DNA from 2 places in the Myceligenerans cantabricum genome. Region 2 is predicted to be linked to the other one. Evidence: riboswitches for the same ligand, from Rfam matches in the RefSeq annotation. Region 2 holds a riboswitch; the other holds the start of a gene.
The links. Region 2 has a riboswitch for cyclic di-AMP ahead of ACYU96_RS13435 (C40 family peptidase). Riboswitches for the same ligand answer to the same signal wherever they lie in the genome.

Region 1: linked by a shared signal. The riboswitch ahead of ACYU96_RS00745 (C40 family peptidase) and the one ahead of ACYU96_RS13435 (C40 family peptidase) in region 2 are both predicted to bind cyclic di-AMP.

What each region holds. Positions count from the first base shown of each region.
Region 1 covers NZ_BAAHAJ010000001.1:154,570-162,160, forward strand. The annotation lists gene ACYU96_RS00725 (DUF1801 domain-containing protein) at 1-421, shown strand, start outside; gene ACYU96_RS00730 (VOC family protein) at 529-1,233, shown strand; partial or broken gene ACYU96_RS00735 (DNA-formamidopyrimidine glycosylase) at 1,327-1,470, shown strand; gene ACYU96_RS00740 (NAD(P)-dependent oxidoreductase) at 1,415-2,422, opposite strand; gene ACYU96_RS00745 (C40 family peptidase) at 2,528-3,385, opposite strand; cyclic di-AMP (ydaO/yuaA leader) riboswitch at 3,386-3,547, opposite strand; gene ACYU96_RS00750 (mycothiol transferase) at 3,707-4,231, shown strand; gene ACYU96_RS00755 (amino acid ABC transporter ATP-binding/permease protein) at 4,332-5,963, opposite strand; gene cydD (thiol reductant ABC exporter subunit CydD) at 5,960-7,591, opposite strand, start outside.
Region 2 covers NZ_BAAHAJ010000009.1:952,993-960,583, forward strand. The annotation lists gene ACYU96_RS13400 (cytochrome P450 family protein) at 1-519, opposite strand, end outside; gene ACYU96_RS13405 (YchJ family protein) at 694-1,083, shown strand; gene ACYU96_RS13410 (rhamnogalacturonan lyase family protein) at 1,248-3,557, shown strand; gene ACYU96_RS13415 (DUF4395 domain-containing protein) at 3,660-4,121, opposite strand; gene ACYU96_RS13420 (thioredoxin family protein) at 4,118-4,609, opposite strand; gene ACYU96_RS13425 (MarR family winged helix-turn-helix transcriptional regulator) at 4,702-5,178, opposite strand; gene ACYU96_RS13430 (nitroreductase family deazaflavin-dependent oxidoreductase) at 5,231-5,698, shown strand; cyclic di-AMP (ydaO/yuaA leader) riboswitch at 6,052-6,205, shown strand; gene ACYU96_RS13435 (C40 family peptidase) at 6,207-7,097, shown strand; gene ACYU96_RS13440 (alpha/beta hydrolase fold domain-containing protein) at 7,357-7,591, shown strand, end outside.

The sequences.
Region 1 (7,591 bases), on a different contig from region 2:
GTCGGCGCAGGAGCGTGCGGCCATCAAGGAACGTGCCGCGGAGCTCAAGGCCCAGGGCCGCGCGGGCAAGGCCGCCGAGAAGGCTGCCGCGAACGAGGCGGCTCTGCTGGCGAAGATCGCGGAGATGCCCGAGCCCGACCGCTCCCTCGCCGAGCGGGTGCATGCGATCGTCACCGCGTGCGCCCCGGACCTGGAGCCGAAGCTGTACTACGGCCAGCCCGGCTATGCGAGGAAGGGCAAGGTGCTCTGCTTCTTCCGCAGCGGCCAGGGCGACAAGGAGCGGTACTCGACGTTCGGGTTCAGCGTGCAGGCCGGCCTTGACGACGCCAGCGGTCTCTGGGCGACCTCGTATGCCCTGACCGAGCCGACGGAGGCCGCCTGGACCGAGCTGAAGAAGCTGGTCAGGAAGGCCGCCCAGTGAACGAGCGGACCCGTCACGCAGAATCCTCGCTCGCCCTGAACGTCGTCACCCTCGCGGGCGCCCTTCCCGCATCCAAGGTCTTCTACGCCGCAGTCTTCACCCCGGTGATGACCGAGAACACCAGGTCCGTGGAGGTGGACATGCACGGCACCGGCCGCTTCGAACTGACTCCGCCGACGTCGGTTGGCGCGGGGGCTGAGGGCGCATCATCGGCCTTCCCGGGATACGTCTTGACCTACGCGCTTGCGAGGCCGTCGGAAGTGCAGGCGGTGATGGACGCCGCCGCCCGTGCGGGCGCGCGGGTGCTCAAGCCGGCCAAGAAGGCCCTGTTCGGGTCATTCTCGGGATCCTTCCAGGCGCCCGACGGGGCGGTGTGGAAGGTGGCCGCGGACTCCAGCAAGAACAAGGGAGAGAGCGCAGGATCCCCTCGGCCCACCGAGATCAGCATCATCCTCGGCGTCCAGGACCCCAAAGCCTCCCGAACGTTCTACCAGGCGCTGGGCATGACGACTGATCGCGACTACGCGAACAAGTACATCGACTTCCAACCTCTGCGGGGAGCAGCGCGATTCTGCCTGATGCCGCGGGCTGTCCTCGCCAAGGACGTCGGCATCGACGACCCGGGTGAGGGCACGGGCGGACTGACGCTGGGCCGCCGCACGGAGACCCGGGAGGGCCTGGATCAGCTCATGGCCATCGCCGAGTCCGCCGGCGGCAGCCCCGACGGGCCGGCGGAGCAGGCAGCGGAGGCAAACTCGAGCCACTTCGCGGACCCGGACGGATTCCGCTGGGCGCTGTCGTCCTCACAGTGATCGGAGCGGTCCGTGGTTCCGCACCCACCCGACGTTGCGATGCGCGACGACCAGGGCGAGGCCCGACGGGCACGGCCGGAGCGGGAGTGCGAGTCGGGCTACTTCGACCGCTCGCTCACCGTGTACGGCCAGGAGGGCGAGCCCTGGGGACGCTGCGGGACGGCGGTCCGGCGGGAGCAGTTCATGAACTGCTCGTCGTACTTCTGTCCGCGCTGCCAGCGCGAGCCACGTTCCTGATCCCGGCGGCGCCGTCGCGCCGCCACGCGGTGAGCTGGTCCGCGAGGAACCGGGCGGCACCGCGGGGCCGCCCGCCCGCCACGTGCGGGGTGAGGACGAGGTTCGGGCAGTCCCACAGCGGTGACCCGGCGGGCAGGGGCTCGGTCTCCATGACGTCCAGCGCGGCGCCCGCGAGGCGGCCCGAGCGCAGCGCGTCGATCAGGGCGGCCTCGTCGACGGTCGCGCCCCGGCCCGCGTTGACGAACCGGGCGTGGGCGGGCAGCCGCGCCAGCACACCGGCGTCGAGTGCGTGCCGCGTGCCCGGCGTGGCGGGCAGCAGGGACACGAGGACGTCGGTCGTGGGCAGCAGCCCGGCGAGCCCGTCGGGCCCGACGACGTCGAACCCGGCGCGCACCCCCGCCGAGCCCGCCACCCCGGTCACTCGGGCGCCGAGCGCGGCCAGCATCGGTGCCAGCCGCTCCGCGATGGACCCGAAGCCCCACAGGACGACGTGGGCGTCGGAGAGCGTCCAGTGGGCGTCCGTGCCGGGCGCGGCCTGGGCGGTGGCCATCTCGCGGGCCCAGCGGTGCTCGCGCTGCGCCGCGAGGGCCTCCGGCAGCCGCCGTACGGACGCGAGCACGAGCATCAGGGTGTGCTCGGCGACGGTCGGGTCGTGGAGGGAGCGCCCGGAGGAGATGACGACGTCGTCCCCGAACCCGGCGGCCAGAGCGACGTCCGGCCCGGCCGACAGCGTCTGCACCCAGCGCAGACGGGTGAGTCGCCGTGCGGCGTCGGAGACGGCTCCGGGCGGGTTGGACCAGGTGACGAGGACGTCGGCGTCGGTGTGCTCGTCGGGGACGGGCGCACGCATGTCGTAGCGGACGACCTCGTCGTCGGACACGCGCCGCGCGCCGTCGGCGAGGAACCGCCGGAAGTCGAGATCGAACGCGACGTCGGGCAGGAGGATCTTCACGCGGGGGACTCTAGTGCCCGGACGCAAGTCACCGGGTGCACGGTACGGCTGACCTGGTGGCCGCCCTACCGCGCACCCGGCGAGCCGCCCGGTGCGAGACCGTGCTCAGGCGACCCGGACGAACGTCGGGTTCGACTGCCACATGGTCGTGTAGCGCAGCGGGGTGCCCGGCTGCACGGCCTCGACGATCATGCCGTCGCCGGCGTAGAGGGAGACGTGGCCCTCGGTCCACACGATGTCGCCGGGCTGGGGGTCGGTGACGACGGTACCGGCGTAGCGCAGGTCGCTCGACGTGCGGGGGAGGCTGACGCCCAGCTGGCCGTACACGTAGCTGACGAGGCCGGAGCAGTCCAGGCCCTCGCCGGGGGTGGAGCCGCCGAGCACGTACGGCGTGCCGACGAGCTCCATCGCGAGGTTCACGGCCTGCTGGCCCGTGGTGCTGCCGGTGCTGGTCGAGGTGGACACCGCTTCGACCTCAGCGGCGGCGGCCTCTGCCTCGGCGGCCGCCTGGGCTTCTGCCTCCGCCTCGGCCTGACGCTGGGCCTCGAGCTCCGCCTGGCGCTGGGCCTCGAGCTCGGCCTGGCGCTTCTCCTCGGCGAGGCGCTCGGCCTCGGCCTTGCCCTCCGCGGTCTCGGCGTACGGGGTGACCTTGATGGTGCTGGTCTCGACGGGGGTCTCGGCGTCCTTGGCGACCTTGACGATGTCGACGAGCTCGTCGGCGAGCGCGTTCGGGACCTTGGCGTCGGCCTTGCCGTAGTCGACGGTCTGCTTGGTGCTGTCGGCGGGCGCGGAGTGGGCGCTCGAGGAGAACACCGAGGCGAGCATGCCGCCGGTGACGGCAGCGATGGCGCCGGTCCTGGCGGCGGCCTCGCTCACGCCGGTCAGGGGGGTGACGGCGGGGCGGTCGGCGCGGTGCCGGCCTCGGCCGGACTGGCGGTTGGTCTCAGACGTGATCGTAGACACGGCTATCTCCTCCTACGCCTGCGAGGTGAGCTGTCGGGTTCGGATGGGAGATGAGATCACCCGGCCTCCGAAGAGGCTTCACCCCAAGGGCCGTCGGCCCGTCCTGCCTGGTTCCCCCGTCCCCGCCATATCTTCGCTGGTCGGATCCGGTGGCGGGGCTCGGCGGCCGGGTCCGGGCCGCGATCTGGGTATCGCGGCCGTGGATGACAGTACAGACGATCTCGTCGGATGTCACGAATTGGTCACGCGAATGTTTTCGTCTGCATTTCGGGCGTGTCGGAAAGGGGGTGTCATCGCTGGTCGTGAGCCTATGGTGGGGGTATGCCGCTCTCCGACGTCGAGCCCCGTGTGGATTCCCCGGACACCGTCGTCCAGCTCATGGAATATCTCGACTACTACCGCGGGACCGTCGAGCGCAAGCTCCGAGGCCTGCGGCCCGAGCGGCTGCACGAGCGACCTCTTTCGTCCGGATGGTCCCCGCTGGAGCTGCTGGTCCATCTGGTGCACATGGAGCGGCGCTGGTTCGTGTGGGGGTTCTTGGCGGATCAGGTGATCGAACCGTGGGGAGACAACGCCGACGGGGACCCGTGCGGCCGCTGGACGGTCCCGGACGGCACGGGTCTCGACGACTGGCTGCCCCGCCTGCACGCCGGCGGTGTCCGCACCCGGGAGATCCTGACCGGCCGCGACCTGGCGGAGCGCGGCGCGGTCGGGGGGCGGTTCGGCCCGGACGAGACGCCGCCCACGCTGCTGTGGATCGGCTTCCACGTCCTCCAGGAGTACGCGCGCCACGCCGGCCACCTGGACGCCGCCCGCGAGCTGATCGACGGCGCTACGGGCGAGTGACCGGTCTTGGCGGCGGGAACCGGCGCGGTCGGTCCTTTCGTGAGTGATCGGCTGTTCGACGTGCCGATCGTTCAAGAAAGGACCGACCGCGCGGGTCCCGTCAGCGGCGGGGGGAGAGGTCGATCCGGTCGTCCGCCAGGGCGGCCGGGACCGGGCGGTGCGTCGCGAGGACGACGGCGGTCCCGGTGGCGCGGGCATGCTGCGCGAGGAGGCGCAGGACGCCGTCGGCGGCCTCCGCGTCGAGGTGCTCGGCCGGCTCGTCGACGAGCAGCACGTCCACCGGCGCCAGCAGCGCCCGGGCGAGCAGGAGCCGGCGCCGCTCGCCGCCCGACACGTTCGCCGCGTCGGTCCCGAGCATCGTGCCCAGCCCGTCCGGCAGCCCGTCGAGCCAGGGCCCGAGCCCCACGGCGCCGAGCGCGGCGCGCGCGTCCGCCTCGCCGACGTCACCGCGCGCCACCCGGAGGTTCTCCAGCACGGTGGTCCCGAACACGTGACCGTCCTCGGCGACAAAAAGTGTGCCAAGCGCTGGCGCCTCGTCCGCGGTGCCACGTCTCACGTCCACGTGTCCTGGCCCGGTCTCGGGGAGGAGGCCCGCCGCGCGCATGAGGAGCGTCGTCTTCCCCGAGCCCGACGGCCCGGTGACCACGGTCACCGTTCCCGGCCGCAGGTCCAGTGCCACGCCCGGCAGGTCCGGGCGGTCCTCCCCGACGCGTTCGTCCGAGCCCGCGTCCAGCAGCCCGAGCAGCCGGCGGGCCGCCTCGCGCGACCGGTGCCACTGCACGGCCGCCGCCGGAAGCCCCGCGGTCGCCTCGAACACGGCGAGCGGCGTGAGCACCACGACGCTCAGCTCCTCCGGCGTCAGCCGGCCCGCCACCAGCGCGGGGATACCGAGCGCCAGGGCCGCGAGCACGGCCAGCCCCTGCGCCAGCGCGCCGAGACCGGCCGACAGTCCGGAGACCCGCGCACCGGCGTCGTGCACGGCGTCGAGTGCGCGGTCGGCGGCGCGCAGGTCGTCGGTCCGTGCCCGGAACCGCCCCGCCACGCGGAGCTGTGGCCCGTCCTCCAGCAGCTCCAGCGCCAGCCCGCTCACCCGTCCGCGCGCCGCCGCGCCGTCGGCCTCGACGCGTGCGGCCGCCCGTGCGGCCAGCCACGGCACGACGACCCCCGCCAGCAGCAGGCACACCGCCAGCGCGAGGCCCGCCTCCGGCAGGAACGCGCCGACCAGGATCACCGAGCCGAGCCCGGTCACGACGGCGACCCCCGCCGGGACCACGGCGCGCACGACCACGTCGCCCACGGCGTCGACGTCCGCGCCCAGCCGGGCGAGCAGGTCGCCCCTGCGCACCGACGGCGTCCCCGGCGCGGCGGCGAGGCCGGCGTAGACGCGGGCCCGGAGCGCCGCCATCCCGCGCAGGGCGACGTCGTGCGAGGCGAGCCGCTCCAGGTAGCGCAGCACCCCGCGGCCGATCCCGAACGCGCGCACCGCCACCACCGCGACCGACAGCGTGAGCACCGGCGGCATCTGCGACGCCCGGGCGATCAGCCACGCCGCGACGGCCGCCAGCCCGATCGCGCACACCAGCGTCAGCGTGCCGAACGCGACGGCGGCCACGACACGACCAGGCCGGACCTCCAGCAGCGGCAGGATCCGCCGCAACGGGTCCCGCGGCTTCCGGTGCACGTCTCCGGGCGGCTGCGGCCGGGGAAAGCGGGTCGGCAGCGTGGCGCTCATCGGGCGGCTCCGTGGTCCGAGTCGGAGGTGGTCGTGGCCTGGGGGCCGACGCCGGACAGCGGGCGGGCCGCGACGTCGACGACCTCGTCGGCGATCGCCAGCAGCGACTCGCGGTGCGCGACGACGAGCACCGTGCGGCCCTCGCGGCGCCAGGCGCGCACGGTGTCGAGGACCTGACCCTCGGACCGGGCGTCCAGGTGGGCGGTCGGCTCGTCCAGGATGACGAGGGGACGGGCGGCGCCGTCGTCCAGCAGGGCGGCGGTGAGCGCGACGCGCTGGCGCTGCCCCACGCTCAGGCCCGCGCCGCCGAGCCCGAGGCGGGTGTCCCACCCGTCCGGCAGCCCGCGGACGACCTCGTCGAGCCCGGTCTTCCGGGCCGCGCCGGCGACCCGGACCGTGCGCTGCGGGGGAGCGGACGCACCGCCCGCCGGCCGCTCGACGCCCGGCTCGGCGTGCAGGATGTCGCGGATCGTGCCCGGCGGGACCGCGGGGCGCTGCGGCACCCAGGTGACGTGCCGCCACCAGGTCTCGAGGCCGAGCTCGCGGAGCGGCACGGTCGTCGCTCCTGGTCCCGGCGTCTCCACGAGCACCCGGCCGGAGTCCGGCTCGACGAGCCCGAGCACCACCAGCACCGTTGTCGACTTCCCGGACCCGCTCGGCCCGCGCAGGGCGACGATCCGCCCGCCGCCGGGTCTCCCTGTCCCGAGCGGGATCCGTGCCGAGAGCCGGGCGGGCGCGAGCACGTCCCGGTCGCCGGCCCGCACGGACACGCCGTCGAGCACGAGGCATCCGCCGCCGAGAGCGGTCTCGCGCTCCGGCGGTGCGGCCGAACGGCCCCCGGCCCCCTCCCGGGCCGCGGGGCCCAGCAGCTCGAAGGCCCGACTCGCCGCCGCCACGCCGTCCACGGACGCGTGGAACTCCGCGCCCACCCGGCGCAGCGGCAGGTACACCTCCGGGGCCAGCACCAGCACCGCGATCGCAGGCTGCAGGTCCATCTGGCCCTCGACGAGGCGCAGGCCCACGCCCACGGCCACGATCGCGACCGACAGCGTCGTCAGCAGCTCCAGCACCATGGAGGACAGGAACGCGACCCGCAGGGTCTGCATCGTTGCGCGCCGGGAGGCGTCGCCGAGCGCCCGTACCCGGTCCGCCGGACCGGCCGCGCGGCCGAACGCACGCAGGGTCGGCAGGCCGGCCACGAGGTCGAGCACCTGGTCGCCGAGGCGTGCGACCGTCGCCAGCCGGCGCTCCGAGGAGCCCGCCGTCAGGCGGCCCACGAGCACCATGAAGATCGGCACGAGCGGCAGGGTCACGGCCACGACGAGCGCCGAGACCCAGTCCAGCCACAGCACCACGACCACCAGCGCGGGCGTGAGCAGCGCGGTCAGGACGAGCTGCGGGATGTAACGCACCAGGTAGGGCTGGAGATCGTCGAGGCCGCGCGTGACGAGCGTCGCGACGCCGGTGCCGTCCTCCGCCCTCGTCCCCGCGGTGCGCGCGGCCGAGGCGGCGTCTCCCGCCGGGGCGTCCGGCGCCGGTGCCGCGCCGCGCTGGCCCTCCCGACCCCGCGACCGTCCCCGCGGTGGCCTCGTGGCGATGGCTTCGACGACCTGTTCGCGCAGGTCGGC
Region 2 (7,591 bases):
GTCGGCGACGCCGGTCCCGGCGAACCCGTCGATCAGCTCCTCGCACCGGGCGCGGGTCGTCCTGGTCACCTCGGCCTCGTCGACGACGCCGAGCACCTCGTCGAGCGGACCGCGGAGCCGCTCGTGCGCGCTGCCGTCCACCTGCTCGACCATGGACCGGTCGGTCGATGCCAGCGGGCGCAGCAGAGGAGAGTCCACGGCCGACACCTCGCGCCGGTGGCCGCTCCAGGTGCCGGTGGTCGCCGTGAGCGGAAGCTGCCCGCGGGCCATCGCGACGATGGTCCGGTACCCCGTCACGAGCCAGGCGCGGGCGCCGGGCTCGATCTCGACGGGGGCGAGGTCCCCCCACTCCTCACGGAGTCGCGCGTGGAGGGCGCCCACGTCCTGGGCTGCGGTCAGTTCGGTGATGGTGGTGACGGTCTCAGGGTCATCGAGCCGCAACGGCGGTCGAGTGGCGTGATCACCGCCGACGGCGCCGCCGATACCGGCGGTGCCGTCAAAAGTGGTCGAGCTGGTCATCATGTCCCCGTCTGGGTCGGGTACAGGGTGCTGTGTGGTTTGACAGAACTCTGCCGGACATATGCCCCTGTGTCGAGATAGGTCTGGCATCTGACGTGCGGGAACAGGGTACGACGGCGCCGCGCCCGGTGCGGCCAGGTGAGCCGCCCGCCGACGGCGGGCGAGGATGTCGCCATGGACGACACCGCACGCTGCCCCTGCCTGTCCGGCGAGCCCTACGGCGTCTGCTGCGGCCGGTACCACCGTGGCGCCGGCGCCGCGCCCACCGCGGAGGCCCTGATGCGGTCGCGGTACTCGGCCTTCGCCGTCGGTGACGCCGGCTACCTGCTGGCCACGTGGTCGCCGTCGTCCCGCCCGGGCACGCTCGACCTCGACGACGACGTCCGCTGGCGGCGTCTCGACATCCTCCGCGCCGAGGCCGGCGGACCGTTCGACGACACCGGCGTGGTCGAGTTCGTCGCCCACTACCGTGCGGCCGGCGAGCGCGGCCGGCTGCACGAGGTGAGCCGCTTCGAGAAGGCGGCCGGGCACTGGTACTACCTGGACGGGACGACGAGCCCCTAGAGACGGGTCCCGCACGCCGGCTGGTGCGGTGGCCCGCACGCCACAGCTCGGATTGAAACGGTTCACACCGGCCCTGCCGGATTGACGCGCGCGCTCCGGATCCCTACCGTCACCCACTCAGGTAACCGCTTTCCGAGCACCACGACTTCACGATGGAGTGAAACGTGTCCACACCACTGAGCAGACGGCTGAAAGCCCTCCTGTCCCTGGCGGCCGCGGCCTGCGTGACCGCCGCTCTCCTCGTCGCCGCCCCGACCTCGGCCGCGGCCCAGGTCGAGCCAGGCACCTGGTACGTCGTCCAGTCCCGGCACTCGAACCTCGTGCTCGACATCGACGGCCGCTCCACGGAGCCGGGGGCCGAGCTGGTCCAGCAGGACCGGACCGACGCGACCAACCAGCAGTTCCGGTTCCTCGACGCAGGGAACGGCTACTACCGCATCCAGGTCCGCCACTCCAACCAGGTCCTGGACGTCTGGGAGTGGAACGCCGACAACGGCGCGACGATCGCCCAGTACGACGACCTGGGCGGCGCCAACCAGGAGTGGCAGGTCACCGAGAGCTCCGACGGGTACCACACCTTCGTCAACCGCTTCTCCGGCAAGGCGCTCGACGTCTGGGAGCTGTCCACCACGGCGGGCGACCGGATCTCCCAGTACGACCCGACCGGCGGCGCCAACCAGCAGTGGCGCCTCGTCCCGGTCGACGACGGCGGCACCACCGACCCGCCCGGCGACGGCACCTACCAGGCCGAGGCCCTCACCCGCGGCGTCTCGGTGATCCCGACCGGCTCGGGCCACCTGGTCAGCTGGCGCCTCCTGGGCACCGACTCCCCCGACACGGCGTTCCACGTCTACCGGGACGGCGAGCGCCTCACCTCCGCCCCCTTGACGGGTGCGACCAACTACCGGGACGACGGCGGGTCGTCCGGCTCCACCTACTCGGTGGCGGCGGTGAACGGCGGGACCGAGGAGACGCCGTCGGACGCCGAGATCCGGTTCGGCGCAGGCGGCTACCAGGACGTCGCGATCCAGGCGCCCCCGGGCGGCTCGACGCCGTCGGGCGGCTTCACCTACGAGGCGAACGACGTGAGCGTCGGCGACCTGGACGGTGACGGCACCTACGAGTACGTCGTCAAGTGGTACCCGACGAACGCGAAGGACAACTCGCAGTCCGGGTACACCGGCAACACGATCCTCGACGCCTACACCCTGGAGGGCGACCGGCTGTGGCGCATCGACCTGGGCCGGAACATCCGGTCGGGCGCGCACTACACGCAGTTCCAGGTGTACGACTACGACGGTGACGGCGCGGCCGAGGTCGCGACGAAGACGGCGGACGCCACGGTCGACGGCCGGGGCACGGTGATCGGGAACGCCGGCGCCGACCACCGCAACAGCAGCGGCTACGTGCTCAGCGGTCCGGAGTACCTGACCGTCTTCGACGGCAGGACCGGCGCTGCCGTCGACACGGTCGACTACCGGCCCGCGCGCGGCAACGTCTCGAGCTGGGGCGACAGCTACGGCAACCGTGTCGACCGGTTCCTGGCCGGTACCGCCTACCTCGACGGGTCGACGCCGTCGATGATCTTCTCGCGGGGCTATTACACCCGCTCGGTCATCTGGGCGGTCGACTTCGACGGGCAGAGCCTGTCGACGCGGTGGGTCTTCGACTCGAACACCGCGGGCAGCCAGTACGAGGGCCAGGGCGCGCACAGCCTGTCCGTCGCCGACCTGGACGGTGACGGGCGCCAGGACGTCGTGTTCGGCGCGATGGCGATCGGGTCGAACGGGCAGCCGTTGTGGAACACGCGGATGTACCACGGCGACGCGCTGCACGTGAGCGACTTCGTGCCCGGGAACCCGGGGCAGGAGGTGTTCATGCCCGGCGAGCACTCGGACCAGCCGTCCTCGCGGCTGGTCGACGGGGACACCGGGTCGATCCTCTTCCAGACCTCGCCGACCGGGGACAACGGCCGCGCCGTCGCCGCGAACGTGGACGCCGGCAACCCGGGCGCCGAGTTCTGGTCCTCCCAGGTGAGCGGCCTGCTCAACTCCTCGGGAAGCTCGATCGGCGGCAAGCCGGGCTCGGCGAACTTCGTCATCTGGTGGGACGACGATGCCGAGCGCGAGCTGCTGGACGGCACCCACATCGACAGCTACTCGCCGGGTGAGCGGCAGCTGACCGGGTCGGGCGTGGCGTCGAACAACGGCACCAAGGCGACGCCCGCGCTGTCGGCCGACCTGTTCGGCGACTGGCGCGAGGAGGTCGTGTGGCGCACGAGCGACAGCTCGGCGCTGCGCATCTACTCCACCCCGTACGAGACGGACCTGCGGATCCCCACCCTGATGCACGACCCGCAGTACCGCGTCGCGATCGCCTGGCAGAACACCGCCTACAACCAGCCGCCCCACCCGAGCTTCTACCTCGGGAGCGACGCGACGTCCGCACCCTGGCCAGACGTCGTCACGCCGTAACCACCACGACACGACCCCGCCGCGCGGGCCCGGGCACGGAGCCCCTCCCCGGGGCCCGGGCCCGCGCGGCGGCAGCCCTCCCGGCCCGCGCGGGCGTCTCTCTCAGGCCGCGCGGACCAGGCCCCAGCGGCGCAGGAAGAGGTACAGCTCGCAGCCGAGGCACAGCCCGAACACCGAGTTGAGGGCGGCGGCGACGAACGCCACCGCCGCCGCGGCCGGGACCGCCACGAGCACGCCGAAGAGCCCGAGGACGACGCCGACCCCGGTCACGACGAGCCCGATGAGCTGGGCGAACCGCGGCGGGCGCCGGTCCTCGAGCTCCTCCGGCGGGCCGAGGCGCGGGCGCACCACGGTGCGGAAGATCCAGCCCTGCCACGTGCCCTCCGCCCCGCGCACCGTGCCGAGCACGAAGCTGAGCGCGACCGCGGTGAGCAGCACGAGCCCGCCCGTGCTCGCGCCGAACAGCATCACGATCGCCAGCAGCAGCGCGGTGATGCCCGCGCCCGCCCGGGGCCCGCGCGGGTCGACGAGCCCTCCGGCCCGCGGCGTCGACGCCGCGGTCATCGTGCCGGCCCCTGCGTCGTGCCGACCCGCTCGCCCACGGTCGCTCCTGGGCGCGTCGCCGCGGCCTGCTCCTGGCCGGTCGCCCGGGTGAGCGCCTCGCGCGCCTGGGCGGGTGTCACGGCGCCGCTCATCCGCGCCACCTCCACGCCGTCCGGGTCGAGGACCAGGACGGTCGGAGTGCGCAGGACGCCGAGGCGGTTCGTCAGGGCGAGGTGGTCCTCGACGTCGAGCTCGTGGTGCACGACGCCGTCGCCGGGTGCGGCGAGCGTCCCGAGGACCCGTGCCGTCGAGCGGCACGCCGCGCACACCTGCGCGGAGAACTGCACGAACGTGACCCGTGTCCCGACGCCCACCCCCCGGGACGCCCAGTCGACCTGCCCGCCGTCGCCGGCGGCTCGCGGTGCGCGCACCGCTCCCTGCCGTCGCGACCACGCCACGCCGACCACCACCGTCAGCGCGACCACACCACCCAGCAGCAAGATGTCCATCGCCGTCTCCGTCCGCCCGGCCGTCGAGGCCGGAGATGCTGATCTCCGCACAGCATCACATCAACATCGTCATGGTGAACCATCGTCTTGATCTATGGACAGCCGACGCCGCCGGCCGCCCGCGCCCGGGGCGCGCTCACGTCGAGGAGGTCGGTGACGAGACGCAGGAGGTCGGCCCGGTCACGGACGGGGAGGTGAGCGACCAGCTCGTCCATGGCGTCGGTGACACCGTCCTGGAAGTCCTGCGCGGCACGTCTGCCGTCGTCGGTGAGGCGTACGTCGATGGCGCGGCGGTCTCCAGGGACGGGTTCGCGGGCGACCAGGCCGCGCCGCTCGGCGCGGTCGACCAGGCCTGTCAGGGCGGCCTTCTCCACGCCGGTCGCGCGGGCGAGCTCCGCCATGCGCAGGGACCGGTGCCGGAGCTGGAGCACCATGCGGGCCTGCACGACGCTCAGGCCGTGCGCGGCAGCCACGTCGCTCATCACCTCGTACACGCGGGCGGCGAGCCGGGCCAGCGGGGGCAGGCCGACGGGATCACCAGGGTGGCAGGCGCCGGTCTCGGGTGTCACGACGACCAACAGTACACACTCATGATAGTTAATTCCGTGTACAGTCATCGCCATGGACGACAACGGCTTCACGTACCCGCACGGCACCCACGGCGCCCGACAGCCCCGGGGCGCACTGCTCGCCTGGGCGAACAGGCTCGTCGCACGCTGGGCCGGCAAGAGGTCCCGCCCGGTAGGGGGCATGAAGATGCTCGCCCTGCACACCGTCGGCGCCAGGTCCGGACAAGCGCGGCAGACCCCGGTCACCCGGTTCGACGGCGGCGACGGCACGTGGCTCGTGGTGGCCTCCGCCGCGGGCGCCTCGGGGAACCCGGCCTGGTACCACAACCTCGCCGCGCACCCGGACCAGGTCGCGGTCGACGTCGGCGGGAAGCACCTGGCGGTCACCCCCGCCGAGCTGTCGGGTCAGGAGCGCGCCGCGGCCTGGGAGCAGATCGTCACCGAGGTACCCCGGTTCGCGCACTACGGGACCGCCACCGACCGGCTCATCCCCGTCATCCGCCTCACCCCGAGACCCTGACCTCCGGCCGCGCGAGGTTCCGGCTCGTCACGCGCGGATCCTGGTAACCCGCCCGGCGCGCCGCGCGCCGGTGGTTTCGGCGTCGATCTGGCCGGCGAACCGCGACCGGGAAGACACATCGCTTCCGAGAGGGCCTCCGGGGAGCGTCCGGCCTGGTCGCCGCTCTGCCGCCCGTGCCCGACACGGCTCGCGAGCCCACTACTCATGTCCGACAATCCCGTCAAGCACCACGCCGATTGACGCGAGGTCCGTAACGCGATTGTGACTTTCGGGCCCATCAGGGTTACCGTCAGTCTCGCTCGCGGTAAATCTCGCGGGCGCTCGAGGCGGACGCCGAACCCTGTCACCGCCCCGGGGCAACTGCACCGAACAGATGACAGGGACGGGGGAACCACGAAGTGGGCACCATCGGTGTCCTTGGGGTGAAGCCGCACAGGTAGGACCGCGGCCGGGTCATTCTCCGATCCGAATCCGACAGCTCACCTCGCAGGCGTCGGGAGAACCGAACGTGACGACACGCACGCCCGGGCGCCATCGTGCTGCCCGCACCCCCATCACCCCACTCACCCCCCTCACGCGCGCCGCGGCACGCGGCATCTCGACCACGGCCCGCCGCGGCGCGGTCGTCGCGGCCGGCTCCGGCCTGCTCGTCTCCCTGCTCGGCGCCCCCGCGGACGCCACGCCGGCCGGCGACCACGACACGAGCACGGCCGAGCTCGAAGCGGTGGCCCAGGGCCTCCGGCAGGAGGGCCTGGAGAAGGCGGCCCTCCAGGGGGCCACGCTCCCGGACCTGACCCTCCAGGCCGAAGCCGTACCGGCACAGGCCGCCCAGGAGGCGGCCACCGCGCCGACCGTGAAGGTCGCCGCCGACAGCACCTTCGCCGTGGAGACGGGAACGATCAAGGTGACGCCGGCGCCCGAGCCCGAGCCGGAGCCCGAGCCCGAGCCCGTCGTCGCGGCACCCGAGCCCGTCGAGGAGACGGCCGCACCCGCCGTCGAGGAGCCCGCCGCACAGGAGGAGGCCGTCGCCGAGGAGCCCGCCGCACAGGAGGCGCCCGCCCCCACCACCAGCTCCGACATCCTCTCCATCGCCAAGCAGTACATCGGCGTCCCGTACCTCTGGGGCGGCTCGACCCCGGCAGGCTTCGACTGCTCAGGGTTCACGTCCTACGTCTACGCCCAGGTCGGCATCAGCCTGCCGCGCACCTCCTCGGAGCAGCGCTACGCCGGCACGGTCGTCTCCCGGGCCGAGGCCCAGCCGGGCGACCTCATCTGGTCCCCCGGCCACATCGCCATCTACGCGGGCGGCGACATGCAGGTCGAGGCCCCTGTCCCGGGCCAGACCGTGCGCTACACCTCGATCTGGCAGTCGAGCCCGACGTTCATCCACGTCGGCTGACACCGGACGCGCAGCACGGGGTGGGTGCCGGAGCACTCACCCGAGGGGGCGCCGCAGGCTCGGCAGACCTGGTCCGCGCCTGGCGCTCCCGCTCGGCGAAGGCCCGCACCGTCACGGTGCGGGCCTTCGTGCGTGCGGGCCTTCGTGCGTGCGGGCCTTCGTGCGTGCGGGCCTTCGCGTGTGCCGGTCCTCACACATCCCGGCGCCGGCCCGCGGAGGATCCCGGTCCCGCGGCGCCCGGCCCGGTACGGTGCCGGACATGCCCACGCTGCTGAGCAACCCGCGCCTCGCCGCGGTCGCCGCCCGCGGCGTCCAGGCGCTGCAGTCCGCCGCCGGGCGGCGGCTCGCCGAGGCCGCGCGCCACCGCCTGCCCGAGTACCCGGGCACGCCCGAACCCCTCACGATCCCCACGCCGCACGGGGAGGTGCGGGCCTGGGCGTACCGGCCCCCGGAGGCGGCTGACGCAGGGCTCCTCCCACCGGTGCACGTGAACC